DNA from 3 places in the Pseudomonas sp. BJa5 genome. Region 3 is predicted to be linked to each of the others. Evidence: riboswitches for the same ligand, from Rfam matches in the RefSeq annotation. Region 3 holds a riboswitch; each other region holds the start of a gene.

Region 1 (10,303 bases), on a different contig from region 3:
CCCGACAGCAACACCACTACATCGCAGGTCTCGCTCGGCATCAGTGCGCCTTGACGTTTTTCAGCTCGACCTGGGCAGCGCCTTCGGCGGCGACGCCGATCTGGCCGATGACCCATGGCTGCTCGCCGGAGTCACGCAGGTTCTTCAGGGCGACTTCGACCTGGTCCTGGGCCACGCAGATGACCATGCCGACGCCGCAGTTCAGGACGCGGTGCATTTCGTGCTCGTCGACGTTGCCTTGCTCCTGCAGCCAGTTGAACACCGCTGGACGCTCCCAGCTGGCGACGTCAACGATGGCCTGGGCGCCTTTTGGCAGGACGCGCGGGATGTTGTCGAGCAGGCCGCCACCGGTGATGTGGGCCATGGCCTTGACGGCGCCGGTGTCCTTGATCAGCTTGAGCAGTGGCTTGACGTAGATGCGGGTCGGCGCCATCAGCAGTTCGGTCAGCGGCTGGCCGTCGAGCTGGATGCTCTCGATGTCGGCACCGGCGACTTCGATGATCTTGCGGATCAGCGAGTAGCCGTTGGAGTGCGGGCCGGAGGACGGCAGGGCGATCAGCGCGTCGCCGGTAGCGACCTTGGAGCCGTCGATGATTTCGGCCTTTTCCACCACGCCGACGCAGAAGCCGGCCAGGTCGTAGTCTTCGCCTTCGTACATGCCAGGCATTTCAGCGGTTTCACCGCCGACCAGGGAGCAGCCGGCCAGTTCGCAGCCGGCGCCGATGCCGGTGACCACGGTGGCGGCGACGTCGACGTTGAGCTTGCCGGTGGCGTAGTAGTCGAGGAAGAACAGCGGCTCGGCACCGCAAACCACCAGGTCGTTGACGCACATGGCGACCAGGTCCTGGCCGATGCTGTCATGCTTGTTCAGGTTCAGCGCCAGGCGCAGCTTGGTGCCGACGCCGTCGGTACCGGAGACCAGAACCGGCTGCTTGTAGCCGGCCGGGATTTCGCAGAGGGCGCCAAAACCGCCCAGGCCGCCCATGACTTCCGGGCGCGCCGTGCGCTTGGCAACGCCTTTGATGCGTTCGACCAATGCTTCACCGGCGTCGATGTCTACACCGGCGTCCTTGTAGCTCAGGGAGGGTTGCTTGCTCATGATCCAGGCCTTTAGGGGGAGGGATTCGGGGGAATCGACCGTGACCTGCCAGGCATTTCGGAGGGTATTCCGGCTGCCTGACCGTCGCCGGTCTGCGAAGGCGCGCGATTTTATCAGGGTTGCCCGGTAGCGGCCATCCTCAGGCCGACGGGCAGGGCCCAGATCCGTTAAAAAATATGCTTTCACGGTGTCCGACTGGTTGCCAGGGCGCAGGCTGTATAAGGTATAGCAAGGCAATGGGATGAATTTGTCGGCGCTGACCGAATGTTTTGCAGGGTGCTGCGGTCTATGGGCAACTGCCCGCAAGCATCGCTTCTTTATTACCAGGACAGGAATCCTTCATGCGTTTGCGAAATTACCTGGCCGTTGGCTGTCTGGCCTTCTGGGCACTGTCGGCCCAGGCCGAAACCCTCTCCGGCCTGTATCAGGTCCGCGAACCGGTCGAGGGGCAGGGCGCCGAAGCCCGCGCCCAGGCCACCGGAAAAGCCCTCGAGACCCTCGTGCTGCGCCTGACCGGCGACCCCAAGGCGGTGCAGGGTCCGGCCCTGGCGGCGCTGCGCAAGGATCCGCAGCAGATCATCAGCCAGTTCGGCTTCGAAGCAGGTCCCCCGCAAACCGTGCTGGTGGATTTCGATCCGGGCAGCACCGAACGCACCTTGCGCCAGGCCGGCCTGGCCCTGTGGGGTAACAACCGGCCCTCGATCCTGGGCTGGTGGTTGAACGACAGCAGTGAAGGTTCCAGCCTGGTCGGCGACGGCCAGGGCAGTGCCGAACCGCTGCGCCGCGCTGCCCGGCACCGCGGCCTGCCGCTGCGCCTGCCGCTGGCCGACCTTGATGAACAACTGGTGGCGACGGCGAAGAACCTCGAAGGTTCGGATCCGGCGCCCTTGCGCGGCGCTTCCGAGCGCTACGGTGCCGATGCGCTGCTGGCCGTGCATGCCAGTGAGGCCGATGGCAAGTGGCAGGGGACCTGGCACCTGTGGCTGGGCAACCAGCGCGAGCAGGGCAAGGTCGAAGCTGCCGACCAGGCGGCCCTGACCGATGCCGTGATGCTGGCGGTCAGCAGCCGCCTGGCGCCGCGTTTTGTCGCTCGTCCTGGCGCCAGCAGTGAAATGCAGGTGCAGATCCAGGGCATGAACCTGGCGCGCTATGCCGAACTCGGCCGGGTACTGGAGCCCTATGGCGCACGCCTGAACCGGGCCCAGGGCGATACCCTGACCTGGCAGCTGACCGGTAACCCGGATCAACTGCGCGCCCAGCTGGGCCTGGCCAAGCTCCAGGAGCTGCCCGCCGAGCCGCCGGCGCCGCAACCTGTGGTCGACCCGGCCAACCCGCTCGCCACCCAGGCTGCTGTGGCAACACCCTTCAACGGGCTGCGTTTTCGTTGGTAACCCCTGACCTGGCCTGGAGCCGTTCATGACTGATATGCGTCGCTGGGTGTGGCTCGGCGTGGTGCTATTGTGCGCCGCGCTGCTGTACTGGCTGCACCCGATCCTTTCACCTTTTCTGGTCGGCATCCTGCTGGCCTACCTGGCCGACCCGCTGGTCGACCGCCTGGAGCGTGCCGGGTTGTCCCGCACCTGGGGCGTAGTGCTGGTATTCACCCTGTTCACCCTGCTGCTGACCCTGTTGCTGCTGGTCCTGGTGCCGATGCTGGCCAGGCAGCTGGTCCGGCTTTACGAAGTGGCGCCGCAGATGCTCGACTGGCTGCAGCACGACGCCTTGCCCTGGGTGCAAATGCGCCTTGGTCTGGCCGAAGGCTTCTGGAAGTTCGACAAGATCAAGGCCGCCATCAGTGCCCACATGGGTCAGACCACCGATATCGTCGGGGTTATCCTGTCCCAGGCCACGGCGTCGGGGCTGGCACTGCTGGGCTGGCTGGCCAACCTGGTGCTGATCCCGGTGGTGAGCTTTTACCTGCTGCGCGACTGGGACCTGATGATGGCCAAGATCCGCAGCCTGCTGCCGCGCCAGCGCGAAGCGCGGGCGGTGGCCCTGGCCGGGGAGTGCCACGAAGTGCTCGGCGCCTTTGTCCGTGGCCAGTTGCTGGTGATGTTGGCCTTGGGCGTGATCTATGCCTCCGGCCTGATGCTGGTTGGGCTGGAACTCGGCCTGCTGATCGGCCTGCTGGCGGGGCTGGCGGCCATCGTGCCTTATATGGGGTTCATCATCGGCATCGGCGCGGCAATGATTGCCGGCCTGTTCCAGTTTGGCGGCGACCCCTACCCGTTGCTCGGCATTGCTGCGGTGTTCATGGTCGGCCAGGTCCTGGAGGGCACGGTCCTGACGCCGCTGCTGGTGGGGGATCGCATCGGCCTGCACCCGGTGGCGGTGATCTTCGCGATCCTGGCCGGCGGCGAGCTGTTCGGCTTCACCGGGGTGCTGCTGGCCCTGCCGGTGGCGGCGGTGATCATGGTGCTGTTGCGCCACGTGCATGACCTTTATAAAGAGTCGGACATCTATGCCGGCGATATCGACCCGGATCTCTAGGTTGATAGCCAAGTGCTTGCATCGGTTGTCACCTGCCGATGCAAGCCTTTGATTTTGCTTGTGGTCCACGCCGATTGTGCGACCGGCGCCACGGGTATAAACTTTGCAGACTTTTCACAAAAGGCCCCTTGTGGTTCTTCGGATCCGCCCAGCCAGCATGAAACCGATCCAGTTGCCCCTGGGTGTGCGTCTGCGTGATGACGCCACCTTCATCAACTACTATCCGGGTGCCAACGCCGCCGCATTGGGCTACGTCGAGCGACTCTGCGAAGCCGACGCCGGCTGGACCGAAAGCCTGATCTACCTCTGGGGCAAGCAGGGTGTCGGTCGTACCCACCTGTTGCAGGCCGCCTGCCTGCGTTTCGAGCAACTGGGCGAGCCTGCTGTCTACCTGCCGCTGGCGCAACTGCTCGACCGCGGCGTCGAACTGCTGGATAACCTGGAACAGTATGAACTGGTCTGCCTGGACGACCTGCATGTGATTGCCGGCAAGCCGGAGTGGGAAGAGGCCATGTTCCACCTGTTCAACCGCCTGCGTGACAGCGGCCGGCGCCTGCTGCTGGCGGCCTCCAGTTCGCCGCGGGAACTGCCGATCAAGCTCGCCGACCTCAAGTCGCGCCTGACCATGGCGCTGATCTTCCAGATGCGCGGGCTGTCGGACGAAGACAAGCTGCGCGCCCTGCAACTGCGCGCTTCGCGTCGCGGCCTGCACCTTACCGATGAGGTCGGGCATTTCATCCTGACCCGCGGCACCCGTAGCATGAGTGCATTGTTCGACCTGCTCGAACGCCTCGACCAGGCCTCGTTGCAGGCTCAACGCAAGCTCACCATCCCGTTTTTGAAAGAAACTTTGGGCTGGTAAGGCAGGCACTAGAGCCTCGCCACATAAAAGTCACATTTTTTTCGATTGAATTTGCAAATCGATGCGATAGAGGGCATAGTCGCGCCTTCACTAAATCAAAAGACACGGTCGTGCCCATGCTAAAGCGCTTCGCACCCCTCGTGCCCCTCGCACTTGTGACCCTGCTTTTTGGCTGCGCGGCCCATGGCCCAGTTTCGCAGCAGCAGGCTCAACAACCGGTGGCCACCCAGGCCTCGGCCAAATCCTCCAGCGCATCGCTGTTCGAGGAAGAGCTGGCCACCGAAGAAGATCTGCATAATTTCGCCAGCAGCAAGCCTTACCAGCTGCCGGCCCTGGCCGACAACATCCTCGAGCGTGGCATGTCGCTGATCGGTACCCGTTACCGTTTTGGTGGCACCTCCGAGCAGTCCGGCTTTGATTGCAGCGGTTTCATCGGTTATCTGTTCCGCGAAGAGGCCGGCCTGAACCTGCCGCGCTCGACCCGCGAAATGATCAACGTGAATGCTCCGCTGGTTGCTCGCAACAACCTCAAGCCAGGCGACCTGCTGTTCTTCAGCACCAATGGTCGCGGCCGCGTGAGCCACGCCGGGATCTACCTGGGCGACGATCAGTTCATCCACTCCAGCAGCCGCCGCAGCGGTGGCGTGCGCATCGACAAGCTCGGTGACCGCTACTGGAGCAAGACCTTTATCGAAGCCAAACGTGCACTGGCCATGGCACCGACCGAGACCGTTATCTCGCGTAACTGATCATGAGCCTTGCAACCTCACGGCGACGTAGCTGAAAAGCGCGTCGCCGTGCGTGTTTACAGAAAGCGTCTAATCTAAATTCTCACCTATTTTCCCGCTCACCCCGGGACGGCTTCAGACAGGATGTTCTGACCATGGCGATTCAGGCGCGCTTCGCTCTCCTTTCCCTGCTGGCACTGCTCGGTGCCTGCTCTAGCCATGCCCCGACCCCGTCCAAGGTAGTCGAGCCTGTGGTCATGGCGCCTCAGGTGTACTTTTCTCCAGTTGCCGACGATGTCCTGTTCCGGGCCCTGGGTTTGGTGGGTACGCCCTATCGCTGGGGCGGCAACACACCGGATTCGGGCTTCGATTGCAGTGGCCTGATCGGTTACGTCTACCGTGACGCAGCGGGTATATCCTTGCCGCGCTCGACCCGGGAAATGATCGGCATTCGTGCGCCGAACATCCAGCGCAATGACCTGCAGTCCGGTGATCTGGTGTTCTTTGCCACCAATGGCGGGTCCCAGGTCAGTCATGCCGGGATCTATGTCGGGGAAGGGCGTTTCGTCCATGCGCCGGCCACCGGTGGCACCGTTCGTCTGGATTATCTGGCCAACAGCTACTGGCAAAAAGCTTATCTGAATGCCAAGCGCGTGCTGCCCCCTGCGTTGGCGCGCATTCCCTGAGATGTGAGATCAACTGTCTTTGTGGGGGTGGGCCCCGTTGTGATGTATGAGCTACATCGCATCGCGGGGCAAGCCCGCTCCCACAGCAGTCCAGGTGGGAGCGGGCTTGCCCCGCGACAGGGTTACTTCACCTTGCTCACCCGCCAGATCGTATTGCCCACATCATCGGCCACCAGCAATCCCCCACGCTGATCGTTGATGACCCCCACCGGTCGCCCCCTGGCTTTGCCGTCAGCGTCAAGAAAGCCGGTCAACAGGTCGATCGGCTTGCCTGCCGGTCGGCCGGACGTGCTGAAGGGCACGAAAATCACCTTGTAGCCACTGTGCGGCTTGCGGTTCCAGGAGCCGTGCTGGCCGATGAATGCGCCTTGCTCGAACGGCGGCGGTAGTACGCCGGGCTCGGCGAAGGTCAGGCCCAGTGAGGCGGTGTGCGGGCCTACGGCGTAGTCCGGGGCAATGGCCGAGGCCACCTGTTGCGGATCCTGTGGATTGACCCGCTGGTCGACGTTCTGGCCATAGTAGCTGTATGGCCAGCCATAAAAACCGCCGTCCTTGACCGAGGTGATGTAGTCGGGCACCAGGTCGCTGCCGATCTCATCGCGCTCGTTGACCGCCGTCCACAGGTGTCCGGTGTGTGGCTCCCAGGCCATGCCGTTGGGGTTGCGCAGGCCCGAGGCGAAAATGCGCGTTTGACCGCTGGCCGGGTCGATTTCCCAAATCGCGGCGCGGCCTTTTTCCTGCGCCATGCCGTGTTCGCCGACATTGCTGTTGGAGCCCACTGTCACGTAGAGCTTCTTGCCGTCGCGGCTGGCGATCACGTTCTTGGTCCAGTGGTGATTCAGCCGCCCACCGGGCAGCTCGGCTACCAGTGTGCCAGGGCCCGTGATCGCCATGCTGCCGGGCTCATAGTGAAAGCGCAGCAAGCGATCGGTATCGGCCACGTAGAAGTCGTTGCCCACCAGGGCCATGCCGAAGGGTGAGTTGAGGTTGTCGATGAAAGTGGTGCGGATTTCGGCCACGCCATCCCGGTCGCTGTCGCGCAACAGGCTGATGCGGTTGGGGCTGGGCACGGCGGCGCCAGCACGGCCCATGGCCTTTTTCATCACCCAGCCCCGTATTCCCTTGTTGTCGTCAGGCTTGGGCGGGGCGTTGGTTTCAGCCACCAGTACGTCGCCATTGGGCAGTACGTACAGCCAGCGCGGGTGATCCAGCCCTTCGGCGAAGGCCGCCACCCGGGTGCCGGGTGCCGTCGAAGGCCTGGCGCCCCGGGGCCAGCCCACCGCCGGGGCGATGTTGACGGTTGGAATCAGGGTCTTGTTCGGCTCGGGGAGTTGGGGGGACGGACCGTACCCGTCACTGACCTGCAGGCGGGCGGTTTCGCCGCAGCCGCTCAATCCAGCGCTCATTGCCAGCAGCAGCGCTATCGGAGTCTTGCCCATTGTGGTGACCTCACGAAGTTGGCCTCTTTGGCAGTAGAGGACGGCCGCGTTCGCGAGGTTCCCTTGGTGGCGGGCGGATCAGGCCTGCTTGAGCAGCAGGGCGACCCCGGGGTGATACTGCCCGGCTTCGTTGTGCAACTTGCGATAGGCGTACGGAAAGTACCAGGCAATGGCACAGGCGGTGTGCTTGTGCAGGTCGTCGACCAGGTCCTGGAGTTCTTCGGGGCTGGCGTGTTGGCCGGCTTTCCAGGGGCTGGCGAAGAGGGCGGCGACTTTCAGCTGGCTTGGTGCTGCGACCTGGCGGGCGGCTTGTACGGTTTCGGCCAGGGCATTGGCCAGGTCAAGCCGGGCGATCCGTGGCCAGCGCTGGCTGGCCTGCAGGTAGGCGGCTTCTTCGCGGCTGGCGATATACAGGTCGCAACGACCGTCGCGATCACCGTCTTCGCGCTGCTTCTTGCTCTGGTGCTGCGCCAAGGTCACCAACTCGGCTTGCCAGGCCGCCGCTGACAGCAAACCGAGGTTGGCCTGGGCGCCGTGCCAGTAGGCGGCTTCGCCATCGCCCAGCACCTGGTTGAATCGATCGATGCATTCGACCCAGCGTTCCAGCACCGGACGCAGGAATTCCAGGCGTGTGTTGTTGATGATCAGGCCTTGCATGCTGCTCTCTCCTTTATCATTGTGATCGAGTACAGCCAGTTTATGGCTATTTGATATCACTGAAATCAGGGTGACACAAGATGACAAGGTCGCCATTGATCCAGGCCGGTAGGGCGCCTTTCATTGACGCTCCCGGTGCAACCCTCTAACCTTCGCGACTTGTTTCAGGTGCTCTGTGGGCTGTGGCCTGGCAGGGTGAAACAGGGAAGCCGGTGGGCGCGCAAAGGCGCGCGAATCCGGCGCTGCCCCCGCAACGGTAGGTGAGTCAAGGCCGCGCATGGCCACTGGGTGCCCGCACCCGGGAAGGCGCGCGACCCGGGTGTTCATGGCCCCGCTCACAAGCCCGGAGACCGGCCTGTCACAGTCAACGGCATCACGGAGGGTGATGCGCGGTTTCTTCGGCTTCGTGCCGCAGCCCTGCGCGTTTCTCCGTCTGCCTTATCCATTCATCTGTTGCCCATCCTTCGCCGCGAAACCTGTGCAGCCCCGTGCTGCTACGCTCGTTGCGGTTGGCCGACAGTGGTTTGCGGAGAACTTCGATGACTGAATCCACCGAGCGTGACGAACGCCACCTGGCCCGTATGCAGCGCAAGAAGGCGGTAATCGACGAGCGTATCGCCAACGCCCCCAACGAGTGCGGCCTGCTGCTGGTGCTCAGCGGCAATGGCAAGGGCAAGAGCAGCTCGGCCTTCGGCATGCTGGCGCGGGCCATGGGCCACGGCATGCAGTGCGGCGTGGTGCAGTTCATCAAGGGCCGCAACAGCACCGGTGAAGAGCTGTTCTTCCGCCGCTTTCCCGAGCAGGTGCGCTATCACGTGATGGGCGAGGGCTTCACCTGGGAAACCCAGGACCGCCAGCGCGACATCGCCGCCGCCGAAGCCGCCTGGGCCGTGTCCCGGCAGATGCTGCAGGACCCGAGCATCGCCTTCGTGGTGCTCGATGAGCTGAACATCGCCCTCAAGCACGGCTACCTCGACCTCGACCAGGTACTCAGCGACCTGCAGGCGCGCCCGCCGATGCAGCATGTGATCGTCACCGGTCGCGGGGCCAAGGACGAGATGATCGAACTGGCCGACACCGTCACCGAGATGGGCATGATCAAGCACGCCTTCCAGGCCGGCATCCGTGCCCAGAAGGGCGTCGAACTATGAGTCTGACCCGGCACTGCCCGGCGGTCCTGATCGCCGCGCCGGCATCGGGGCAGGGCAAGACCACGGTGACCGCCGCCCTGGCACGCCTGCACCGTAACCAGGGGCGCAAGGTGCGGGTGTTCAAGTGTGGCCCGGATTTCCTCGACCCGATGATTCTCGAGCGGGCCAGCGGCGCGCCGGTGTACCAGCTGGATCTGTGGATGGTCGGTGAACAGGAAAGCCGGCGTCTGTTGTGGGAAGCAGCAGGCGAGGCCGACCTGATTCTGATCGAAGGGGTCATGGGCCTGTTCGACGGCACGCCGTCGAGCGCCGACCTGGCGCGTCACTTCGGCGTGCCGGTGCTGGCGGTGATCGACGGCACGGCCATGGCCCAGACCTTCGGCGCCCTGGCCCTGGGCCTGGCGCGCTACCAGCCCGACCTGCCGTTCGCCGGGGTGCTGGCCAACCGCGTCGGCACCCTGCGTCATGCCCAGTTGCTCGAAGGCAGCCTGACCGAGGGCCTGCGCTGGTATGGCGGCCTGTCGCGGGAAACCGGCATCGAACTGCCGAGCCGCCACCTGGGCCTGGTCCAGGCCAGTGAGCTCAATGACCTGGACCTGCGCCTGGACGCTGCTGCCGAGGCCCTGGGAGCCAGTTGCGAATCGTCGTTGCCGCCACCGGTGGCGTTCGCGGCGCCGAGCGAGTTGAACATCGAGCCGTTGCTCGAAGGCGTCACCATTGCAGTGGCCCGGGATGAAGCCTTTGCCTTCACCTATGGCGCCAACCTCGACCTGCTGCGGGCCATGGGCGCTGAGCTGGCGTTCTTCTCGCCGCTGCGTGACGCCTGCCTGCCAGAGGCGGACAGCCTGTACCTGCCGGGCGGATATCCGGAGCTGCACCATCAGGCGCTGGCCGCCAATGCGCCGATGCTCGGCGCCATTCGCGCCCACCACCAGGCGGGCAAGCCCGTGCTCGCCGAATGTGGTGGCATGCTCTACCTGCTCGATGCCCTGACCGATGTGGCCGGCGAGCGTGCCGAACTGCTGGGCCTGCTGCAGGGCGAAGCGGTGATGCAGAAGCGCCTGGCTGCCCTGGCCCTGCAGGCGGTGGAGCTGCCCGAGGGCAACCTGCGCGGGCACACCTATCACCACTCCCTGACCAGCACCGCGCTGGAGCCGATCGCTCGTGGCCAGAGCCCCAATGGCGGCCGCG
Region 2 (10,303 bases), on a different contig from region 3:
GGCGCGGTGACCACTTGCAGGACGTTGAGCCGGTAATACAGGTCCTCACGAAAGCGACCGCAAGCAATGGCCTTTTCCAGATCGACGTGGGTAGCTGCCAGCACCCGCACATCGACGTTGATCGGCTGGCTGCCACCGACCCGTTCGATGTGCTTTTCCTGCAGGAAACGCAGCAGGTTGGCCTGCAGCTCCAGGGGCAAGTCACCGATTTCGTCGAGAAACAGCGTGCCGCCATTGGCCGCCTCGATGCGACCGACCTTGCGCTGGTGGGCGCCGGTAAATGCGCCCTTCTCATGGCCGAACAGTTCCGATTGAATCAAATGTTCCGGGATCGCCCCGCAGTTGATCGGCACAAAGGGTTTGTCGTGGCGCTGCGACTGGCGATGCAGGGTGCGCGCCACCAGTTCCTTGCCGGTGCCGCTCTCGCCGCGAATCAGCACTGGCGACTCGGTGGGCGCCAGCTTGCTGAGCAGCTTACGCAGCTCGCGAATCGGCCGGCTATCGCCCAGCAGCTCGTGTTCGAGCTCCTCCACATGGGTATTGCCCTTGCCACGCAGGCGCGCCATGCCGAAGGCGCGGCCAATGGTGACCTGCACCCGGGACACGTCGAAGGGCAAGGTGTGAAAGTCGAAGAACCATTCGCAGACAAAGTCACCGACGTTCTGCATGCGCAGTTCATCAGGGCTGAGCACTGCAATCCATTCGGTGTTGCTACGGCTGATCAGGTCCTTGACCGCATCGGGGTGACGCAGGTGATTAGCCTGCAAACGCAGCAGGCCGACATCGCAGGGATACTCCAGGGCTGACGAAAGCGTACAGCTTCGAACATCCCAGCCGACACTGCGCAAGCCTGGCAATAATCGGTGGCAATCGTCGCAAGGGTCGACGATCAGCAGGCTGCGGTTGGATGCAGGTTCAAGCATGACCTTTCCTTGGCGCCAATTGTTGGAATTTTAAGTAGAAACAGCAAGTTGGCAGGCCCGTTTGTAACAGTAGCAACGATGCGTCAAACGCCCACTACCGTCTGTCTGCAAAGCATTGAAAGAATGCATAGCCCAGGGAATTTTCCTGAACTTTCAACGTCTGAGGCGCCACGCGCAGGGGCGATTTTTTTTGCACTGAAACAATTATTTTCAAGTCGCTTGTGACTCCACCCCGTACTGCGCGCATCAGTACAAGTAACTCACCGCAAACGCTTGCGGTTTATATAGATGTTTGGGCCCACAGAGAGACCGAACCCATGAATGCTCCGCTGCGAGTCAACGAAGCACTGCTGATTGCCGACCACGCTTTCGAACCCTACCACTGCGTTGCCTGGGATTCGCCCAATGGCACCGGGGTACTGAGCCTGGCGGTGATCGACCGGACCAGCACCCGACTGGGCGCCAAGCAGGTCTCCAGCAGCATCTATTCGGACCCGGCACGCCTGGCTGGTCTGATCGAGGAAATGCGCGCCGAACTGAAACAACAAGGCTGCCAGCTGCAAGACTGGTCGATGCCCAAGTAAGTTGCATCGACACTTGAGTTGATAAGCGGCGCGTATCTTCAGGGTGCGCGCCGGGCAACTTGCAAGTTGCCCGATTCCAACACTGCGACATTAGGTCGCAACACCCTCACGTACTGTTCGGTACGTGCCTTTGTTATTCAATCCGTTTAAAACTTTCAATCGTCCGGTAGTCGGCGCCCAACTGCTGCGCCAACAACTGTGCGCGTCCCAGACGCACGGGCGAGCGCTCGATATCCACGACCAGGCTCGGACAAGGCATTGGTTGCAACGCAGGCCAGGCCTTGAGCCTGCCGTCGGTCAGGACCAGGCAACGTTGCTGCTCCTGCCGATAGCGGCGCTGGCGTGCCTGCAACCAGTCACGAGCCTGCTCCAGGGCCGCCAGCAGCGGCGTACCGCCGCCGGCGCCGAGGCTGTCGAGCCAGGGTTGCAGGGCCGCCGAGGCCTTCAGGCCATGGCGCTGCCAGTGCGGTGCATTGCCGCTGGCGGTCAACAAGGCCAGACGTGCCCGCTGCCGGTAGGCCTGGTCGAAGAACCCGGCGAGCAAACCCTTGGCCTGGCTCAAGGCCTGGTGACGCCGGGTCGAGGCCGAGGCATCGACAATCACCAGCCACAGTTCATGGGCGCTGGCCGTGCGCTGCTGCCAGCGCAGGTCACGGCGCTGCCGGGGCCGGCCCTTGAGCAAGGTGGCCGGCCAGGCGACCACACCGCCGCCCGCCTCGCGGGCGCGCCCTCGGGAACCCTGCTCGATGGCACCTGGCCGGGGCCGGGCATCCGCCGTGGCCGAGCGGCGGATGCTCAGGGCTTTTTTGCCCAGTTCGGTACCTCGCGCCGGGCACCTGTGGGTGCGGCCTGGGCTGGCATTTCACCCCAGGTGCCCTGCCCCGGCTGCTCAGCTGCGGCCTGAGCACCTTGGGACGAGGCGCCAGGCGGCTGCTGAGGGGCCTGTTCATTACGCCGATGACGCAGGGCGAATTCGGCCACCGCATCGATATCCTGCGTCTCGATCTGCCCGGCACCGCGCCAGGCGGCATGGGCGCGGGCGGCGCGCAGCCAGACCAGGTCGGCGCGCAGGCCGTCGACACCGGCGGCAAAACACCGCTCGGTGATCTGCGCCAGGGCCTGGTCGTCCAGCGCAATCTGCGCCAGTTGCTCACGGGCCTGCTGACAGCGCTGGCGCAGCTGCGCCTGGGCTGGCGCCCACTGGGCGCAGAACGCCTGCGGGTCGGCGTCGAAATCCAGGCGCCGGCGAATGATCTGCCCGCGCGCCTCGGGGGCCGGTTGCCCGTGCAGGGCAACGTTGAGTCCGAAGCGATCGAGCAACTGCGGGCGTAGCTCGCCTTCTTCCGGGTTCATGGTGCCGATCAGCACGAAGCGGGCGCTGTGGCGGTGGGAGATGCCATCACGTTCGACCCGGTTGGTGCCACTGGCGGCCACATCCAGCAGCAAGTCGACCAGGTGATCGGCCAGCAGGTTGACTTCATCGACGTACAACACGCCGCCGTCGGCCTTGGCCAGCACCCCCGGCGAGAACTGCGCCTTGCCCTGCCCCAGTGCCGCGTCCAGGTCCAGGGTACCGACCAGACGCTCCTCGCTGGCACCCAGCGGCAAGGTCACGAACGGCCCGTCGCCGAGCAGATCGGCCAGGCCCCGGGCCAGGGTGCTCTTGGCCATGCCGCGCGGGCCTTCGATCAACACGCCGCCGATCTTCGGATCGATGGCGGTCAGGCACAGGGCCAGCTTCAGTTCATCGGCACCGACCACGGCAGACAGGGGAAAATGTGCAGGTTCAGTCATCTCAAGTCTCTTCCTCGCCGTCCAGCAGTTGCTCTTCCAGGGCCTGGCGGTAGCTGCCCGGTTGTTCCCAGAGGCCGCGCTGCTGGGCTTCGAGCAGGCGCTCGGTGATATCGCGCAGGGCTTCGGGGTTGTGCTGGCGGATAAAGTCGCGGGTCGGGCCGTCGAGCACATAGGCATCGGCCAGCGACCGGTAATGGTGATCGTCGATCAGGTGCGTGGTGGCATCGAAGGCGAACAGGTTATCGACGGTGGCCGCCAGTTCGAAGGCACCTTTATAGCCGTGGCGCTTGACCCCGTCGATCCACTTGGGATTGAGCGCGCGGGCGCGGATCACCCGGTTGAGCTCTTCTTTCAAGGTGCGGATACGCGGTCGGTCCGGCTGGCTGTGGTCGCCGTGGTAGCTGGCCACGGCCTGGCCACCCAGGCTTTCCACCGCGGCCAGCATGCCGCCCTGGAACTGGTAGTAGTCGTTGGAATCGAGCAGGTCGTGCTCATGGTTGTCCTGGTTCTGGATCACCGCCTGCACCCGGGCCAGGCGCCGGGCGAAGTCGGCGCGTGCCGGGGTACCCTGGTCGGCCGTACCGTAGGCGTACCCGCCGTGGTTGAGGTAGACCTCGGCCAGGTCCTGGCGGTTGTGCCACAGGCGCCCGTCGATGGCGTTCTGCACACCGGCGCCATAGGCACCCGGCTTGGCGCCAAAAATCCGCCAGCCGGCCTGGCGTGCCGCCTGCTCGCCGCTCAGCCCCTGCTGCTCAAGCTCCGCCCGCTCGCTGCGCACCCGTGCCGCCAACGGGTTGAGGTCGTCGGGCTCGTCCAGCGCCGCCACCGCTTGCACGGCGGCGTCGAACAATTTGATCAGGTTGCCGAAGGCGTCGCGGAAGAACCCCGAGACCCTCAAGGTCACATCCACCCGTGGCCGGTCGAGCAGGCTCAGGGGCAGGATCTCGAAGTCATCGACCCGCTGGCTGCCGCTGGCCCACACCGGGCGCACGCCGAGCAAGGCCATGGCCTGGGCGATGTCGTCGCCGCCGGTGCGCATGGTCGCCGTGCCCCATACCGACAGGCCCAGCTGGCGCAGGTGATCGCCATGCTCCTGCAGGTGACGTTCGAGAATCAGGTTGGCCGAGGCGAAACCGATGCGCCAGGCGGTGGTGGTCGGCAGGTTGCGCACATCGACGGTATAGAAGTTGCGACCGGTCGGCAGCACGTCGAGACGACCGCGGCTCGGTGCACCGCTGGGACCCGCCGGCACGAAGCGGCCCTGCAAGGCGGCCAGCAATCCCTGCAGTTCGGCGGGACCGCAGGCGTCCAGCTGTGGCGCAACGGTGTCGACCAGGGCCTGCAACACGGCGCGCACCTCGGCCCAGGGCTCGTCCTGTGGAACCTGCGTCACACCGGCGAGGCTCTGTTCGATCAGCATCAACGCCAAGGCTTCGAGACGCTCGCGAGTGTCACCCGCGGTGCGCCACAGGTCGTTGCCAAGCCCCTGCAATTGCACCGGACGCGGCCCTTCCCAGGGCTGACCGAGGTCGCAATCGAGCGGATCGAAGCCCAGCGCCAAGGCCCTGGCCAGCGCCCGCAGCAGGCTGGCATTGGCACCGCGGCCATCGCCACGGGCGACCCGCAGCAAGGCCAGCAAGGTATCGCTGCGCAGGCGGCCGACCGGCGATTCGCCGAACACATGCAGGCCGTCACGGATCTGCGATTCCTTGAGGTCGCACAGGTAGGTGTCCAGGCGCGGCAGCCACACGGCGGCATCGTCCAGCTCGCCTTCGAGTTGCAGCTCACGGTCGATATGGTTGTTGCGCACCAGTTCAAGGATGTCACGTTGCAGCTCGGCGGCCCGGCGCGGGTCGAGCAACTGCGCCTCGTAGTACTCGTCGGCCAGCGCCTCCAGGTGACGCAGCGGGCCGTAGGTCTCGGCACGGGTCAACGGCGGCATCAGGTGATCGATGATCACCGCCTGGGTGCGGCGCTTGGCCTGGGCGCCCTCGCCCGGGTCGTTGACGATAAAGGGGTAGATGTTCGGCAGCGGCCCGAGCAAGGCATCGGGCCAGCAACGGTCGGACAGGCCGACACCCTTGCCCGGCAGCCACTCAAGGTTGCCGTGCTTGCCGACATGGATCAGCGCATCGGCGGCAAAGCCGTGGCGCAACCAGAAATAGAACGCCAGGTAACCGTGCGGCGGCACCAGGTCGGGGTCGTGGTACACCGCGCTCTGGTCCAGCTGGTAGCCCCGCGCCGGCTGGATACCGACGAAGGTCAGGCCGAAGCGCAGGCCGGCGACCATCATCCGGCCATTGCGGAACATCGGGTCCTGCTGCGGCTCGCCCCAGCGCTCGCGCACGGCGTCCTGGTTGGCCTGGGGCAAGGCGGCGAAAGCGGCCAGGTAGTCGTCCAGGGCCATGCTTTGCAGGCAGGGTCGCTGGTCGAGGCTGTCCAGGTCGTTGCTGACCCCGCCCAGCAGCGCCTGGATCAGCGCCGTGCCGCTGTCGGGCAGCTCGGCCAGCGGGTAGCCCTGGGCCTTGAGGGCGCGCAGGATGTTCAGCGCCGCTGCCGGGGTGTCCAGCCCCACGCCGTTGCCGATGCGCCCGTCGCGGGTCGGGTAGTTGGCCAGCACCAGGGCCACGCGCTTGTCACGGTTGGGCAACTGCGCCAATGCACACCAGCGCCGGGCCAGTTCGGCGACAAAGTCCATGCGTTCGGCATGGGGCCGGTAGCAGACCACGTCCGACTGGCTGCGTTCGCTGCGCCAGGCCAGGTCCTTGAAGCTGATCGGCCGGGTGATGATGCGCCCGTCCAGCTCCGGCAAAACGATATGCATCGCCAGGTCGCGAGCGCCCAGGCCCTGCTCGCTGGCCTGCCAGCCCGGCTCGTTATCCTGGGCGCAGATCGCCTGCAGCACCGGAATATCCCGGCGAAACGGTCGCAGGTGCGGCTGCTCCGGGCTGGACTGGGCAAAGCCCGTGGTGTTGATGATCAGCGCAGCGTCGACCTCGTCCAGCCAGGCTTCGACCTGGGCCAGGCAGCCGGCCTCCTTGAGGCTGGCCACGGCAATCGGCAAGGGGTTGAGCCCGGCCCGTTGCAAGCGTTGGCAAAACGTATCGATAAAAGCGGTGTTGGCCGCCTGCAGGTGCGAGCGGTAGAACAGGATGGGTACCACCGGCTGTTCGACCTGCCACTGGCCGAACCAGTCCTGCAATTCGGCAGCGGCCCTTTCAGGGTGGTACACCGCCGTACGCGGTAGTTGCTGCGGTTCAGCCCAAGGGTAGTCGCGCCCGAGCCAGAGGCTGGCCAGGCAGTTGAACAGGTTCAGGGCGTTGGCCTTGCCGCCCTGGCGCAAAAAGTGCCAGAGCCGTTCGGCCTGTTCGGCCGGCACGTTGCCTAGGCCGGTCAGTTCCGGGTCCGGGTGATCGTCACCAGGTACCAGGATCAATTTGACGCCACGGTTCGCCAGCTCCAGTAGCTGCTCGACACCGTAGCGCCAGTAGCCGACCCCGCCATGCAACGACACCAGGATGACCTTGGCATGGCGCAGCACCTCGTCGATATAGAGGTCGACCGAGGCGTGGTTCTGCACCTGCATGGGGTTGGCCAGGCGCAGGCTGGGATAATCCTCGGGCAACTGCCGGGCAGTTTCGGCCAGCAGTGCCAGGTGCGAGTCACCGCTGCAGAGGATTACCAGCTCGGCCGGGGTCTGGCCGAGGTCGGCAATGCTGTCGTCCGGTACGAAACCACCGGGCTGGGTCCGCAGCAGGTGCATGGATCAGGCGCCCAGGGCGGCGCGCAGGCTCGCCTCCAGGTGCGCGGCATCCAGTTCCTGGCCGATCAGCACCAGGCGTGTGGTGCGCGGTTCTTCACTGCGCCAGGCGCGGTCGAAATGCTTGTCGAAACGGGTGCCCACGCCCTGGATCAGCAGGCGCATCGGCTTGCCGGGCACGGCGGCAAAGCCCTTGACCCGCAGGATGCCGTGCTGCACCACCAGTTGGGTCAGGGCATCGAGCAGCAGGCTTTCGTCGGCTTCAGGCAATTCGATGGAGATCGAGTCGAAGGCGTCGTGGTCATGATCGTCATGATCGTCGCCGTCATGATGGGAATCGTGGTGGGTACGGCGGCCATCGATGTGCACTTCGGACTCGGCGCCCAGGCCCAGCAGCACATCCAGTGGCAGGCGGCCGTTGCTCGCTTCGATCACCTTGACCGCTGGCGGCAGCTCTTCCTGTACCTCGGCGCGGACCTTGGCCAGGTCGGCGGCGGCGATCAGGTCGGCCTTGTTCAGCACCACCAGGTCGGCGCTGGCCAACTGGTCGGCGAACAGCTCGTGCAGTGGCGACTCGTGGTCCAGGTTCGGATCGAGCTTGCGCTGGGCATCGACCTGGTCCGGGTAGGCGGCGAAGGTGCCAGCGGCCACGGCCGGGCTGTCGACCACGGTGATCACCGCATCGACGGTGCAGGCATTGCGGATTTCCGGCCACTGGAAGGCCTGGACCAAAGGCTTTGGCAGGGCCAGGCCACTGGTTTCGATGAGGATGTGGTCCAGGTCGCCGCGACGGGCCACCAGCTCGCGCATCACCGGGAAGAACTCTTCCTGCACGGTGCAGCACAGGCAACCGTTGGCCAGTTCATAGACGCGGCCGCTGGCCTCTTCCTCGGTGCAGCCGATGCTGCACTGCTTGAGGATCTCGCCATCGATGCCCAGCTCGCCGAACTCGTTGACGATCACCGCGATGCGCCGCCCCTGGGCGTTGTCGAGCATGTGCCGCAGCAGCGTGGTCTTGCCCGAGCCGAGAAAGCCGGTAACGATGGTGACAGGGAGTTTGGCCAGTGTTTTCATGTCGATGCCCTTGGCAGGATGGCGGGCATGCGCGACGAGAGCCGCAGGTACCTTGACCTGGGCGCGTTCGCCACCGGATCACCCCGCCCGGTTTAATGTCGGAAACTGTTCGAGGCAGGTCTCCTGGCTTGCACTGCACCGGCCGACGAGCCAGTCGAACGACGCCTTCCCGCAGTGATGCAGTGGCTGTGTCGAACGCTTCAATGCTTACAGTTGCGGGGGCAGCCGCGGCTTGTACCGCGTTCCCGTCTTAGCTTCGGTCGCTGCCGAAGAACCTCGAAGCGGCTAGGCTACGCAGTGCCCGGTGAGTGGTCAACTGCTGTCACGATTGACGCCCGGCCGCCCCCGTGATTTGCTATGCCATTCGTTTGGGTGCCCTTGACTGGGTGAAACGGGAAACCGGTGCGTCAGCGCATGTGATCGACATGCCCGACAAGTCCGGTGCTGCCCCCGCAACGGTAAGCGAGAAAAGCGTCAGAACCACTGTGCCTGTAGTCCGGCATGGGAAGGTGACGCCAGTGGCAAGGCTATCAGCCTGCCCTCGCCAGCCCGGAGACCGGCCCAATACCGATTCTGACAAACCCGCGGTGGGCGGGCGCTGTTGAACCCTTGGACGGTCCTCGTGCAGGGGCTCGTTGCGCTTGCCTGTTGCCCGACAACACCCAGAGGAAAGCGCCATGCGTACCAGCACCGCCAGTCATTCCGCCGTTACCCCGTCCAGCCTCAGCCAGCGCCTGCTGGTCGCCGTCGGCGCCTCGCTGCTGGGCCTGTGCCTGGTGTACTTCGCCGGCTTTTCGCATATCGAAGCGGTGCACAATGCCGCCCACGACACCCGCCACAGCGCTGCCTTCCCTTGCCACTGAGTAGCTGTCGATGATCAAGCGTATCGCTCGCACCGCAGGTTTTGCCGGCCTGCTGGCCGCCCTGCTGCTGACCCTGCTGCAAAGCTTCTGGGTCGCGCCGCTGATTCTTGAGGCGGAAACCTATGAAAGCGCGGCACCGGCGGTCGAAGCCCACGCGCACGCGCCCGGGGTGGCGGCCGACCATCACCACGACAGCGAAGCCTGGGCACCGGAAGATGGCTGGCAGCGCGTACTGTCGACCACCGGTGGCAACCTGGTGGTGGCCGTCGGTTTTGCCCTGATCCTGGCCGCGCTCTACACCCTGCGCGCGCCGAAGACCGTGCTCAGCGGTGCGCTCTGGGGCCTGGGCGGCTTTGCCGTGTTCTGCCTGGCGCCAACCCTGGGCCTGCCGCCCGAGCTGCCGGGCACCGCTGCCGCCGACCTGGCCCAGCGTCAGACCTGGTGGGTGGGCACCGCTGCTGCCACCGCCGCGGGACTGGCACTGATCGCGTTTGCCCACAACTGGCTGTTCAAGATCGTGGGTGCGGTACTGCTGGTCATCCCTCACGTGATCGGCGCACCGCAGCCTGAAGTGCATGAGATGCTTGCCCCCCAAGCCCTGGAAACCGAGTTCAAGGTCGCCTCGCTGCTGACCAACGCCGCGTTCTGGCTGGCCCTGGGCCTGCTCAGCGCCTGGCTCTACCGTCGTTCGAGCCAGGCCTGATCGCCATGCCGCTGTACGTCGGCCTGGGGTGCCGACGGGGTTGCCCGGCCGAAACGCTGGGCGACCTGCTGGAGCAGACCCTCAAGGCCCACGGCTTGCACCTGGACGCCGTCGCGGGCCTGGCCAGCATCGACCTCAAGCAGGATGAGCCCGGGCTGCAGCAACTGGCCCGGCGCCTCAAGCTGCCTTTATTATTCTTCAGCGCCGCGCAACTGGCGCCCTTCGAGCCTCGCCTGAGCCATCGCTCGCAGGTGGCCTACCAGCACAGCGGTTGCTACGGCGTTGCCGAAAGCGCGGCGCTGGCCCTGGCCGAGCACCTGGCGGGCAAGGCACAGCTGCGCGTGACCCGCACCCTGCTGGCCGACGCCAGCCTGGCCATCGCCACAACCCCAGGCGTTGGCGGATAATCCGCACTTTCTTCCCAAGGACCTCCCATGACCGTCTATTTCATCGGTGCCGGCCCCGGCGATCCCGAGCTGATCACCGTCAAGGGCCAGCGCCTGATCCATCGCTGCCCGGTGATCATCTATGCCGGCTCCCTGGTGCCGGCCGCCGTGCTCGAAGGGCACAGCGCGCAGACGGTCATCAACAGCGCCGAACTG
Region 3 (10,303 bases):
ACAACTGGCAGGAAATCCGCGCCGAAGCCCAGCAATTGCTGAACGTCGGCGAGATCAAGCGTTCAGAGAAATACGACGACGTCGGCTTCAACTCCTTTTTCAAGAGCGGCTGGAAGCGCTTCTACCTCAAGTGGTACGGCGAGAGCCACCCTTCGGCGATGAAGCTCTGCCCGCGCACCACCGAACTGCTGCAGGGCATCGGCACGGTCAAGGCGGCCATGTTCGCCACCCTGCCGCCGGGCTCCAAGCTGGTTCGCCATCGCGACCCTTACGCCGGCTCCTACCGCTATCATCTGGGCCTGGACACGCCGAACGACGACGCCTGCTACATCTGCGTGGATGGCGAGAACTACGCCTGGCGCGACGGTGAAGGGGTGATCTTCGACGAGACCTACATCCACTACGCCAGCAACCAGACCGAACACAACCGCATCATCCTGTTCTGCGACGTCGAGCGTCCGCTCAAGTACCGCTGGGCCACCGCGTTCAACCGCTGGTTCAGCCGCAAGGTCATGGCCGCGGCGGCCGCGCCGAACGATGCCGGGGACAAGACCGGCGGCATCAACCGCCTGTTCACCCGTGTCTACAAGATCCGCGAACACGGCAAGGCCCTGAAGAAACGTAACCGTACCCTGTACTACCTGGAGAAATGGGCGGTGGTGGCGGCGTTGGTGCTGCTGTTCATCTACATCTGAGCCTATGGCGCGATGGTTGTAACCCCTGTAGGAGCGGGCTTGCCCCGCGATTGCGATTATCCTGATCAAACGCAATCGCGGGGCAAGCCCGCTCCCACAGGGGGCGGCGCCCCCTTCCAAAGTACTAGCCTTCCCCACCCATCGACCAACGGCGCCCCGGCGGCAAAAAAACTAGCTTCACTGTTCTAGTTGCCAACCACACAAGAGGTGAAGACGATGAGCATGATGGACTGGGACGCCTACCGTAAGCAGTTGATGGCCGGCATCGGCGACCTCAAGAACCTGTCCCCCGACACGGTCAACGGCTACATGACCGCCAGCGGCGCCGGGGCCAAGACCAACCACCTGGACGCCAAGACCCGCGAGCTGATCTCCCTGGCCGTGGCGGTCACCACCCGCTGCGACGGCTGCATCGCCGTGCACTCGGCCGAAGCGGTCAAGCACGGCGCCAGCCGCGAGGAAATCGCCGAAGCCCTGGGCGTGGCCGTGGCCATGAATGCCGGGGCGGCGCTGGTGTACTCGGCACGGGCCATGGATGCCGTGGGCAAGGTCGGCGGCTAAGCGCTGAACACCCGCTGCCGGCATCACTCTCCCTGGGGTGCCGGCAACGGGATATAGGCCAGCGGCCTGGGCATGCGCATCACCGCATCGGCCGCCAGGTTGGCCTTGGTGATGTCGACCATGCCCTGGGCATCGAGCAGGCGGATCACCTGCGGCTTGCTGATGTCGTTGCCGAAGAAATCTTCCCAATGCCCCAGCACCACCATTCGCGGCTTGTTCAGACGCAGCAACGCGCCAGGATAGTCGTCGACCTTGTCCCAGTTACCCACGCACAGAATCTCCACATCGATACGCTTGTTATCGTCGAGCACCGGTGGAAAACCGTAGGGTGGACGACTCGCCGAGTCCTGGTAGTGAATGCGATACACCACACGCCCCTGATCGTCGAGCAGGTCGACCAGCCAGGCCAGGGACTGTCCGGTCTTCCAGTTCCACACGGCCGTGGGCAGGCGCTTGAGGTCGTGCCCGACCTCGCCATCGAACAGCACGACATGATCCAGATGCGGTGAATGAAGGCTCTGGAGGGCCATGGCACGCAGGTGCCCGCCAGCGGAATACAGCCAGTTACCCGGCTGACCGGGGGTGCTGATCCTGGCCATGCTGGCCTCGGCGTTGACGATCCGGCTGGCCGGCAATTCGGCGCGCAAAATGTGGCCCACGGTCCGCGAGCCGTACGCCTTGGCCTTGGGCGCGTGCTTCTGCATGACCCACGGCACATCGAGCAGGTGGTCGTAATGCCCATGACCGATCAGCACCATGGTCACGTCCTCTGCCGGCGGCATCAGCCGGTCGATCTTGTCATGATCGGCCACCACCCGCAGCGGCGGCATCGCAGGGTTGGTGAACGATGGCGCGAACAACAGGCCCTCGCCCTTCCAGTGCAGCAGAAAGCCGCCCACCCCCAGCCATTGCAAGCTCGGTGTCGGCGGCGGCTTGGGCATGTCCCACAGGTCCAGGCCGACCGGATCCTTCGCACACCCCGCCAGCATCAGAACCAACAACAGTGCAGCGCGCCTCATGACCGTGCCCTCCGTTCCTGCTCAAAGCGTAGTGCGCCACCCGCCGCTTTGCGTTTTCGCATAAGCTAGTGGCCGAACCGCTTTCCAGGACTTTCCATGATCCACATCCGCCCCATGACCGCCGCCGACTTCGAGCACTTCTGGCCCACCTTCCAGGCCGTTGTCAGTGCCCGCGAAACCTATGCCTTCGATCCGGCCCTGAGCCAGGAGCAGGCACGTCAGCTGTGGCTGGAGGCGCCGCTGCACACACTGGTGGCCGAAGAGGACGGCGTGCTGCTCGGCTCCTACTACCTCAAGGCCAATGCCGCCGGCCCCGGCAGCCATGTGTGCAACTGTGGCTACATGGTCAGCGAGGCCGCCCGTGGCCGCGGCGTGGCGCGCCTGATGTGCGAGCACTCCCAGCGCCTTGCGCGGGAACAGGGTTTTCTGGCCATGCAGTTCAACTCGGTAGTGGCGAGCAATGAAGTGGCGGTGACCCTGTGGCACAAGCTCGGCTTCGAGACCGTCGGCCGCCTGCCGCGCGCCTATCGTCATGCACGCCTGGGGCTGGTGGATTGCCTGGTGATGTACAAGTGGCTGGCCGAACCTGCCGAGCCGCAGCAGCCCAAACTGATCGGGCGCAAGAACATCGAGGCGGTGGTGTCGCGCAAGCGCGGGCGTTGAGATTTTTCGAGCGCAATCGCGGGGCGAGCCCGCTCCCACAGGGTGGGTTGGTGGGTGATGTGCAGTCACCCCCTGGCATTTTTGCCAGTATCGCGTCTGGCCCAATTGCACCAACATCGTCGTAGATCCAATGCCTGCAAGCGATGGAGACGATTGAGGTGAAAGCACCGTCGGCAACCGATAAAAAGGGACTGGTCAAGGCGCTGGTCAAGGGTGAACTGCACTTGCATCAGTTGCCCGGGGAGTTGCCGCTTGCCGACGTCGCCCACATTCGCCGCGAGGCCTTGCAACAGCTGACCAAGGCCTCGCTGCGCGCCACAGGTGATTACACCTTCGACCCGCACAACGCCAAATGCGAGAACTTCATCGGTGCCGTCCAGGTACCTGTCGGCGTGGTCGGTCCTGTTGTCGTCAACGGCCAACAGGTCGAAGCCGGGGAAACTGTCTACGCGCCGCTGGCAACCACCGAAGGCGCGCTGATCGCCAGCGTCGCCCGGGGCTGCAGCGCCTTGCGCGAAGCCGCCGGCGCCATCGTCCGGGTCGAAGAGGTCGGCATCACCCGGGCACCGGTATTTCGCACCGAGGGGATCGTGCAGACCCAGGCCTTTTTGGCCTGGATCAGCGAGCACTACCCGGACATCAAGCGCAGTTGCGAAGCCGATAGCCGTTTCCTGGTGCTGCTGGACATCACCCCGGCGGTCGTCGGCACCACCATTTACCTGCGCTTCAGATTCAGCAGCGGCGATGCCATGGGCATGAACATGGCGACACTGGCCTGCGACCGGGCGGTGACCCAGGTCATCGTGCCTGGCACCGACGTGGCCTGCGTCAGCATCTCGGGCAACTACTGCGTCGATAAAAAGCCTGCTGCCATCAATTTCATCAGTGGCCGCGGCAAACGAATTTTTGCCGAGGCCTGTCTAAGCGCGGACATACTGCGCAGCACCCTCAAGACCCAGGCCGATGCCCTGTGCGAGGTACAATACCGAAAAACCCTGCTGGGTTCGATCATGGCCGGGGCGTATGGCTGCAACGCTCATCACGCCAATATCCTGGCCGCCTTCTTCCTGGCCACCGGCCAGGACCTGGCCCACACCGCCGAGGGTGGCATGGGCATCACCTGTATCGAGCCCCGTGACCAGGGCGCCGTGTACATTTCCGTCTCGCTGCCCGATGTGCCGCTGGCCACGGTCGGCGGCGGCACCGGGCTGTCCACGCAGCGCGAGGCGCTGGCGCTGATGGGGATCAGTCCGGGGGCCCGCCCTCCCGGCGCCGACACCCTGCGCCTGGCTGAAATCCTTGGCGCCCTGGTGCTGGCCGGTGAACTGTCGATCCTCTCGGCCCAGGCCGCCCACCACCTGGCCCAGGCGCACCAGCGCCTGGGGCGCTGAGCCCGATGAGCGAGGGCAGCATTAGCGCGGTAGCTCCCGGGAAGATCATCCTGATGGGCGAGCACGCCGTGGCCCATCACAGCCCCGCTGTCGTTGCCACACTCGGCCTTTACTGCAAGGTCCAGGTGCTACCGAAATCGTCGCAGTTGATCGAGCTGTGCTTGCCGGACCTGGGCATGCATCGGTGTTATTCACGCCAAGCGGTGCTCGATTACGCCCTGCAGGCACGCCAGGCCTGGCAAGCCTATCGGTGCCACCCTGATGCGCACAGGTTTCGCGCCTTGAGAGGCCAGGCGGGCGACCACCTGGCCAAATGCGCCGTCGGTGAAACCCTGCTGCACCTGGGGCACGGGTTCAACCAGGGTCTGAAGATCAGCGTGCACTCGCAGATTCCCATCGGCGCGGGCATGGGCAGCTCGGCCGCCCTGGCAGTGTGCATACCGGCCGCGATCATCAGCCACTTCACGCGCAGGGCTGAAGTTGCGCAGGTGCAGCATCTGGCTCGCCAGATCGAGCAACGCCAGCATGGCCTGCCCTCCGGCGTCGATCATCGAACCATTGTCCAGGGCGGTGTCGCGAGCTTCATGCCCGCTGCGGGTGATGACCTGCAGCTCTGCCCCCTTCGCGATGCCGGTGCCGTGTTGAACGAGCTGCGCCTGTACAACACCGGTACCGCCAATGAAAGTACCGGAGCCGTGGTGACTGCCGTACGCAACACCCTGCAAGACGCGCACAGCCCCCTGCTGCAATCGATGCGCCAGACCACCCAAGCATTCATCGCACTGCTGCGATCCCCGCATTGCGATCGCGCCCGCTTGTATGCGCTGATCCGTGACTATGAACGTGCCCTTGAAGCGCTGGGTGTCGTGCCTGGCCCCGTTCAGGCGTTGATCCGGGAAATCGAAAAATCGGGTGGTGCGGCAAAGGTTTCCGGTGCCGGTGCGCTCTCCGGATCCAGCGCTGGTCTGCTGCTGGTGCTCCCCCCCGTCACTGCCGCCCCCTTGCTCCAGGGCCTGGACGCAATCGAGGCGCCCCTTGCGGTCGAAGGCCTGTGGGTACAACGACCATGAACAAGATCAGTGTCTCATCGCCCAGCAACATTGCCTTGATCAAGTATTGGGGCATGAGCGACGCCAAGCGCACATTGCCTGCCAACAGGTCGCTGTCGATGACCCTGAGCCGCTGCGTCAGCCTCTATACCCTGGAAACACTGGACGATTCGAGCCCTGACGAAATCTACTGGCGTGCTGAAGACGGCACGCTCGAAGCCGCAGACCCGATCATGCGCCTGGGCATCGAACAGCATGTGCGACGACTTCGCCAGTGCAGCGACTTCCGGCAGCCGCTGCGCATCGCCACCACCAATACCTTTCCAACCAGCGCGGGTATCGCCTCTTCCGCCTCGGGGTACTCTGCCCTGGCGCTGGCGTTTGCCGCGCTGTTCGGCCAGCTGTCGTCACCCGACCAGCTCAGCGGCCTGGCGCGCCTTTCCGGTTCGGGCTCCGCAGCCCGATCGCTACTGGGCGGTTTCGTCACATGGCCCGGTGATGCCGACGACCCGCAAAGCCCGGCCCGGCAACTGGCAACCGCCGCCCATTGGCCGCTGCACGACATCATCGTGGTGGTCGACGGTTCAGCGAAAACAACCAGCTCGCGGATCGGTCATTTGCGCGCCCAGAGCAGCCCGTTCTACCAGCGCCGCCAACAACTGTTGGTGGAACGCCTGAGGCATCTACAGCACGCCATCCTGACCCGTGATTTTTCCCGCTTTGCCGATATCGTCGAGTGCGAGGCCATCGAGCTTCACTTGATCGCCATGTCGTCCGTGCCGCCGCTGTTCTATTGGCAGCCGGCAACCCTCTCGGTGTTGTACCGGGTGCAGCAACTTCGGCGCAACGGCCTGGATGTCTGCACGACCTTCGATGCAGGCCCCAATGCCCATGTGCTCTGTACGCCCGAGCATTGTCCCAAGGTGCTTGCGGTGCTGCGCGAACTCGATGGCGTACAACAGATCATCCCGGACCAGATCGGCGAAGGCCCGCAGGTGCTGACCCAGGCACTTTTCTGAGCCCCGGCTTACACCGCAACACACGGCCAAGTCGTTGACTGCAAAGACATTCGATGGTCAGATGCGCGCCAGTTTCAGGTGTCCTGCGCCGCCGCGCGCAGGGTGAAACGGGAAGCCGGTGCGTCACATGAAGTGATCAGTCCGGCGCTGCCCCCGCAACGGTAAGCGAGCGAAGCCTTCGAAACACCACTGTGCCACGGCATGGGAAGGTGAAGGCCTTCACGACCCTCGCAAGCCCGGAGACCGGCCTGAAGCTTCGTTTGGCAACCCCGCGGTGGGCGGGCGCAGGCCGGTTTGCGTGCGCCTGCGCGCGCGATTCCTCCATGCGTTGTTCCCTCCGGGATTCATTTCTTCCTGTTCGATTTGGAACGACATGTCCCGTACTTCCAAGCTTCACACCCTGGCGGCCAATGCCCTGGCGCCCTGCCTGGCATTCTCCCTGCCGACCTTCGCCGAAGACCGCGAGCCTGTTCCCCTGGCCCTGCCCTCGACGGCCATCACCAGCAGCAGCGACACCGCGCCGATCAGCCTGGCCACGCCCCTGCCGGCCGGCTCGCGCCTGAACCTCAGCGCCCTGGACACCCCGGCCAGCACCAGCAGCCTCAGCGCCGAGGTCATCGATGGGCGCAACAACCGCAGCGTGCAGGATGCCGTCAGCCGCTCGCCGGGCATCACCTCGATCGCCACCCCGGGCAACGGCAACACCGCCCTGTCGGCACGGGGCTTTACCGGGCACGATGCGGTGATGACCCTGTTCGATGGCTCGCGCTTGTACACCGGCGCCGGTACCCAGACCTTCCCGGTGGCCCCATGGATGGTCGAGCGCATCGACATCATCCGCGGGCCTGCCTCGGTGCTCTACGGTGAAGGCGCTACCGGTGCGGTGGTCAACGTGATCCCGAAAAAGCCCTTCGCCGGCGAGATCAGCAACCACCTGCGCCTGGGCTACGGCAGTGATGACCGCCAGCAACTGGGCCTGGACAGCGGCGGTTCGCTGGGCGAGCGGCTGAGCTACCGGCTGACCCTCGACCGCCAGCAATCCAATGGCTGGGTCGACCATGGCGAGTCGCAGAACCTGGCCATGAGCGCCGCCCTGCGCTTCGATGCCAGCGACGACCTGAGTTTCACCCTGGCCCACGAGCGCGGTGATGCCGAGCCGATGAACTACTTCGGCACGCCCTTGATCGACGGCCACTACCGCGACAGCCTGCGCAAGAAGAACTACAACGTGCGCAACGACGTGCAGCGCTACCATGACGAATGGACGCGGCTGAACAGCGACTGGACCCTGAGCGATTCGCTCAGCGCCAGCAACCAGCTCTACTACATCAAGAGCCGCCGTCACTGGCGCAATGCCGAGGACTACACCTGGAGCCCAGACCAGGGCCTGCTCCAGCGCGGCAGCTACCTGGAAATCAAGCACGACCAGGAACAGATCGGCGACCGCCAGAGCTTCACCTTCGACCACTCACTGTTCGGCCTTGCCAGCAAGACCGTGGTGGGCGCCGAGTACAACCGCATCCGTTTCGGCATCGACAGCAACTCACCCTACACCGACATCGGCGGTGACTTCGTCGACCCGTGGAACCCGGCGCCTGGCGACTTCCACAGCCAGGACCCGACCCGCCCGCAAAGCCACAGCACCACCCGCACCTTCGCCCTGTTCGCCGAGAACCGCACCCAGCTGTCAGCACGCTGGTCGCTGGTGACCGGCATTCGCCGCGACCAGAACCACATCGATCGCACCAACCTGATCGACGACAGCCGCAGCGACCGAAGCCTGGGCGGTGGCAACTGGCGCGCCGGGCTGGTGTTCGCGCTGACCGACGAGCTGTCGTTGTATGGCCAGTATTCCACCAGCGAGGACGGTGTCAGCGACCTGATCACCCTGAGCCCCGCCCAGCAGCAATTCGACCTCACCGAAGCGAAGCAGACCGAGTTCGGCCTCAAGCAGCTGTTCTGGGACGGCCGTGGCGAATGGACCCTGGCGGCCTATCACATCGTCAAAAAGAAGCTGTTGGTCGACAACCCGATCACCCACCAGAAGGAACAGGCCGGGCAACAGACCTCCGACGGCCTGGAGGCGACCCTGGAGCTGGTCCTGGCCAACCAGTGGCAGGTCTCGGCCAACGCCTCGGTGGTACGCGCCCGATACGACGACTTCGAGCAGACCGTGGACGGTGAGTCGGTCTCCCGGGCCGGCAACCGGCCGAGCAATGTGCCACGGCGCACCGCCAACCTGTGGGTGAACAAGGGCCTGGGCCACGGCGTGGAGGCCGGCATGGGGCTGCGGTACGTCGATAAGCGCTATGCCGACACCGCCAATAGCCAGACGGTGCCGGGCTTTACCGTGGTCGATGCCAACCTGGGCTGGCAGGTGCTGCCGGATGTGCGGTTGGGACTGCAGCTGAACAACCTGCTGGACCGTCGTTATGCAGCGACGGCGCACAGTGGCGAGCAGTGGATCATGGGCCAGCCACGGTCGTATTTTGCGACGCTGGATTACAGTTTCTGAATGACTGCGCAATCGCGGGGCAAGCCCGCTCCCACAGGGATCACACAAACCCTGTGGGAGCGGGCTTGCCCCGCGATCAGGCCCAGAACATCACCCCAATTCCGGCAGGCTGTACCGCTCGGCAAAATACTGGCGGAAAAACTCCACCGCCACCCGTACCTTGGCCGAGCTGGCCAGTGGCGAGGTATACACCGCCCAGATATCCGCCGGCTGGTGATAGTCGCCCAGCACCTGGACCAGACGCCCATCGGCCAGGCTGTCGTGCACATCCCACCAGGAACGCAGCAAGATCCCCCGCCCGTCCAGGCACCACTGGTGCGCCACTTCGCCGTGGTTGCTCGACAGGCTGCCGGTGACCCGCACGCTTTCCTCCCCCGCCGGCCCTTCCAGCTGCCACACGCCGAAGGGGTGGTCGCGTTCCTTGATCACCAGGCAATCGTGGCTGGCCAGGTCCGCCAGCACCTTGGGCGTGCCGCGCCGGGCCAGGTAGGCCGGTGCGGCGCACAGCACCCGGCGGTTGCGGGCCAGGGGCTTGGCGATCAGGTTGGGGGCGATGACGTTGCCGACGCGGATGTCGAGGTCGACGCCTTCCTCGATCAGGTCCACCAGCCGGTCATGCACGTCCAGACGGATGTCCAGGCGCGGATAGCGCTCGGCCAGCTCCGACAGCGCCGGGGCGACGAAGCGCCGGCCCAGCCCCAGGCTGCTGGCAATGCGCAGCTGGCCGGCCGGCTCGCGGTGCTGGGCGCTGATGTCGTCGCCCATGCGCTGCACCGCATCGAAGATCTGCTGGGCCCACTGATAGACCCGCTCGCCCTCCTCGCTCACCGTCACCCGCCGGGTGGTGCGGTGTAGCAGGCGCACCTCGAGGGTGTCTTCCAGTACGCGGATGCGCTTGCTGATAAAGGCCGCCGACATGCCCAGCTCGTCGGCCACGGCGGCAAAGCTGGCGCGCTTGGCCACCTGGATAAAGATATTGAGGTCGTCGAGGCTCGGTAGATTATTCACGGTTCGTGCACTAAGAATCTATGAATGGCGAGATTATCTCTGAATCAAGCCCTTATAGCATGGTCCGCACCTGTTCCCTAGACAACGAGTGCGCCCCCATGAGCAAGACTTTCAGAATCGCCGCCATCCCCGGTGACGGCATCGGCAACGAAGTGCTTCCCGAAGGTATCCGCGTGGTCGAGGCCGCCGCCCGCAAGCATGGCCTGGACATCAACATCGAATACTTCGAGTGGGCCAGCTGCGACTACTACCTGGCCCACGGCAAGATGATGCCCGACGACTGGTTCGAGCAGCTCAAGGACTTCGACGCCCTGTACTTCGGCGCGGTCGGCTGGCCGGACAAGGTCCCGGACCACATTTCCCTGTGGGGCTCGCTGCTCAAG

Evidence for each region. A riboswitch is a leader RNA that binds a small molecule or an ion and turns the genes downstream of it on or off. The one in region 3 is predicted to bind cobalamin.
Region 1: linked by a shared signal. The riboswitch ahead of cobO (cob(I)yrinic acid a,c-diamide adenosyltransferase) and the one ahead of M2D63_RS00075 (TonB-dependent siderophore receptor) in region 3 are both predicted to bind cobalamin.
Region 2: linked by a shared signal. The riboswitch ahead of cobW (cobalamin biosynthesis protein CobW) and the one ahead of M2D63_RS00075 (TonB-dependent siderophore receptor) in region 3 are both predicted to bind cobalamin.

What each region holds. Positions count from the first base shown of each region.
Region 1 covers NZ_JALRNG020000003.1:131,060-141,362, reverse strand. The annotation lists gene purN (phosphoribosylglycinamide formyltransferase) at 1-41, opposite strand, end outside; gene purM (phosphoribosylformylglycinamidine cyclo-ligase) at 41-1,099, opposite strand; gene M2D63_RS02880 (DUF2066 domain-containing protein) at 1,441-2,490, shown strand; gene M2D63_RS02875 (AI-2E family transporter) at 2,516-3,589, shown strand; gene hda (DnaA regulatory inactivator Hda) at 3,747-4,451, shown strand; gene M2D63_RS02865 (C40 family peptidase) at 4,568-5,200, shown strand; gene M2D63_RS02860 (C40 family peptidase) at 5,335-5,865, shown strand; gene M2D63_RS02855 (sorbosone dehydrogenase family protein) at 5,988-7,304, opposite strand; gene M2D63_RS02850 (hypothetical protein) at 7,383-7,961, opposite strand; cobalamin riboswitch at 8,111-8,335, shown strand; gene cobO (cob(I)yrinic acid a,c-diamide adenosyltransferase) at 8,501-9,112, shown strand; gene M2D63_RS02840 (cobyrinate a,c-diamide synthase) at 9,109-10,303, shown strand, end outside.
Region 2 covers NZ_JALRNG020000037.1:10,688-20,990, forward strand. The annotation lists gene M2D63_RS19870 (sigma-54 dependent transcriptional regulator) at 1-923, opposite strand, end outside; gene M2D63_RS19875 (hypothetical protein) at 1,241-1,507, shown strand; gene M2D63_RS19880 (VWA domain-containing protein) at 1,641-2,255, opposite strand; gene M2D63_RS19885 (ATP-binding protein) at 2,303-3,301, opposite strand; gene cobN (cobaltochelatase subunit CobN) at 3,303-7,064, opposite strand; gene cobW (cobalamin biosynthesis protein CobW) at 7,068-8,135, opposite strand; cobalamin riboswitch at 8,231-8,429, opposite strand; cobalamin riboswitch at 8,489-8,715, shown strand; gene M2D63_RS19900 (CbtB domain-containing protein) at 8,813-8,998, shown strand; gene M2D63_RS19905 (CbtA family protein) at 9,009-9,701, shown strand; gene M2D63_RS19910 (cobalamin biosynthesis protein) at 9,707-10,108, shown strand; gene cobM (precorrin-4 C(11)-methyltransferase) at 10,136-10,303, shown strand, end outside.
Region 3 covers NZ_JALRNG020000001.1:6,461-16,763, forward strand. The annotation lists gene lpxO (lipid A hydroxylase LpxO) at 1-695, shown strand, start outside; gene M2D63_RS00045 (carboxymuconolactone decarboxylase family protein) at 912-1,256, shown strand; gene M2D63_RS00050 (MBL fold metallo-hydrolase) at 1,280-2,275, opposite strand; gene M2D63_RS00055 (GNAT family N-acetyltransferase) at 2,372-2,938, shown strand; gene M2D63_RS00060 (hydroxymethylglutaryl-CoA reductase) at 3,097-4,329, shown strand; gene M2D63_RS00065 (mevalonate kinase) at 4,335-5,399, shown strand; gene mvaD (diphosphomevalonate decarboxylase) at 5,396-6,397, shown strand; cobalamin riboswitch at 6,457-6,664, shown strand; gene M2D63_RS00075 (TonB-dependent siderophore receptor) at 6,771-8,912, shown strand; gene M2D63_RS00080 (LysR substrate-binding domain-containing protein) at 9,003-9,920, opposite strand; gene M2D63_RS00085 (tartrate dehydrogenase) at 10,019-10,303, shown strand, end outside.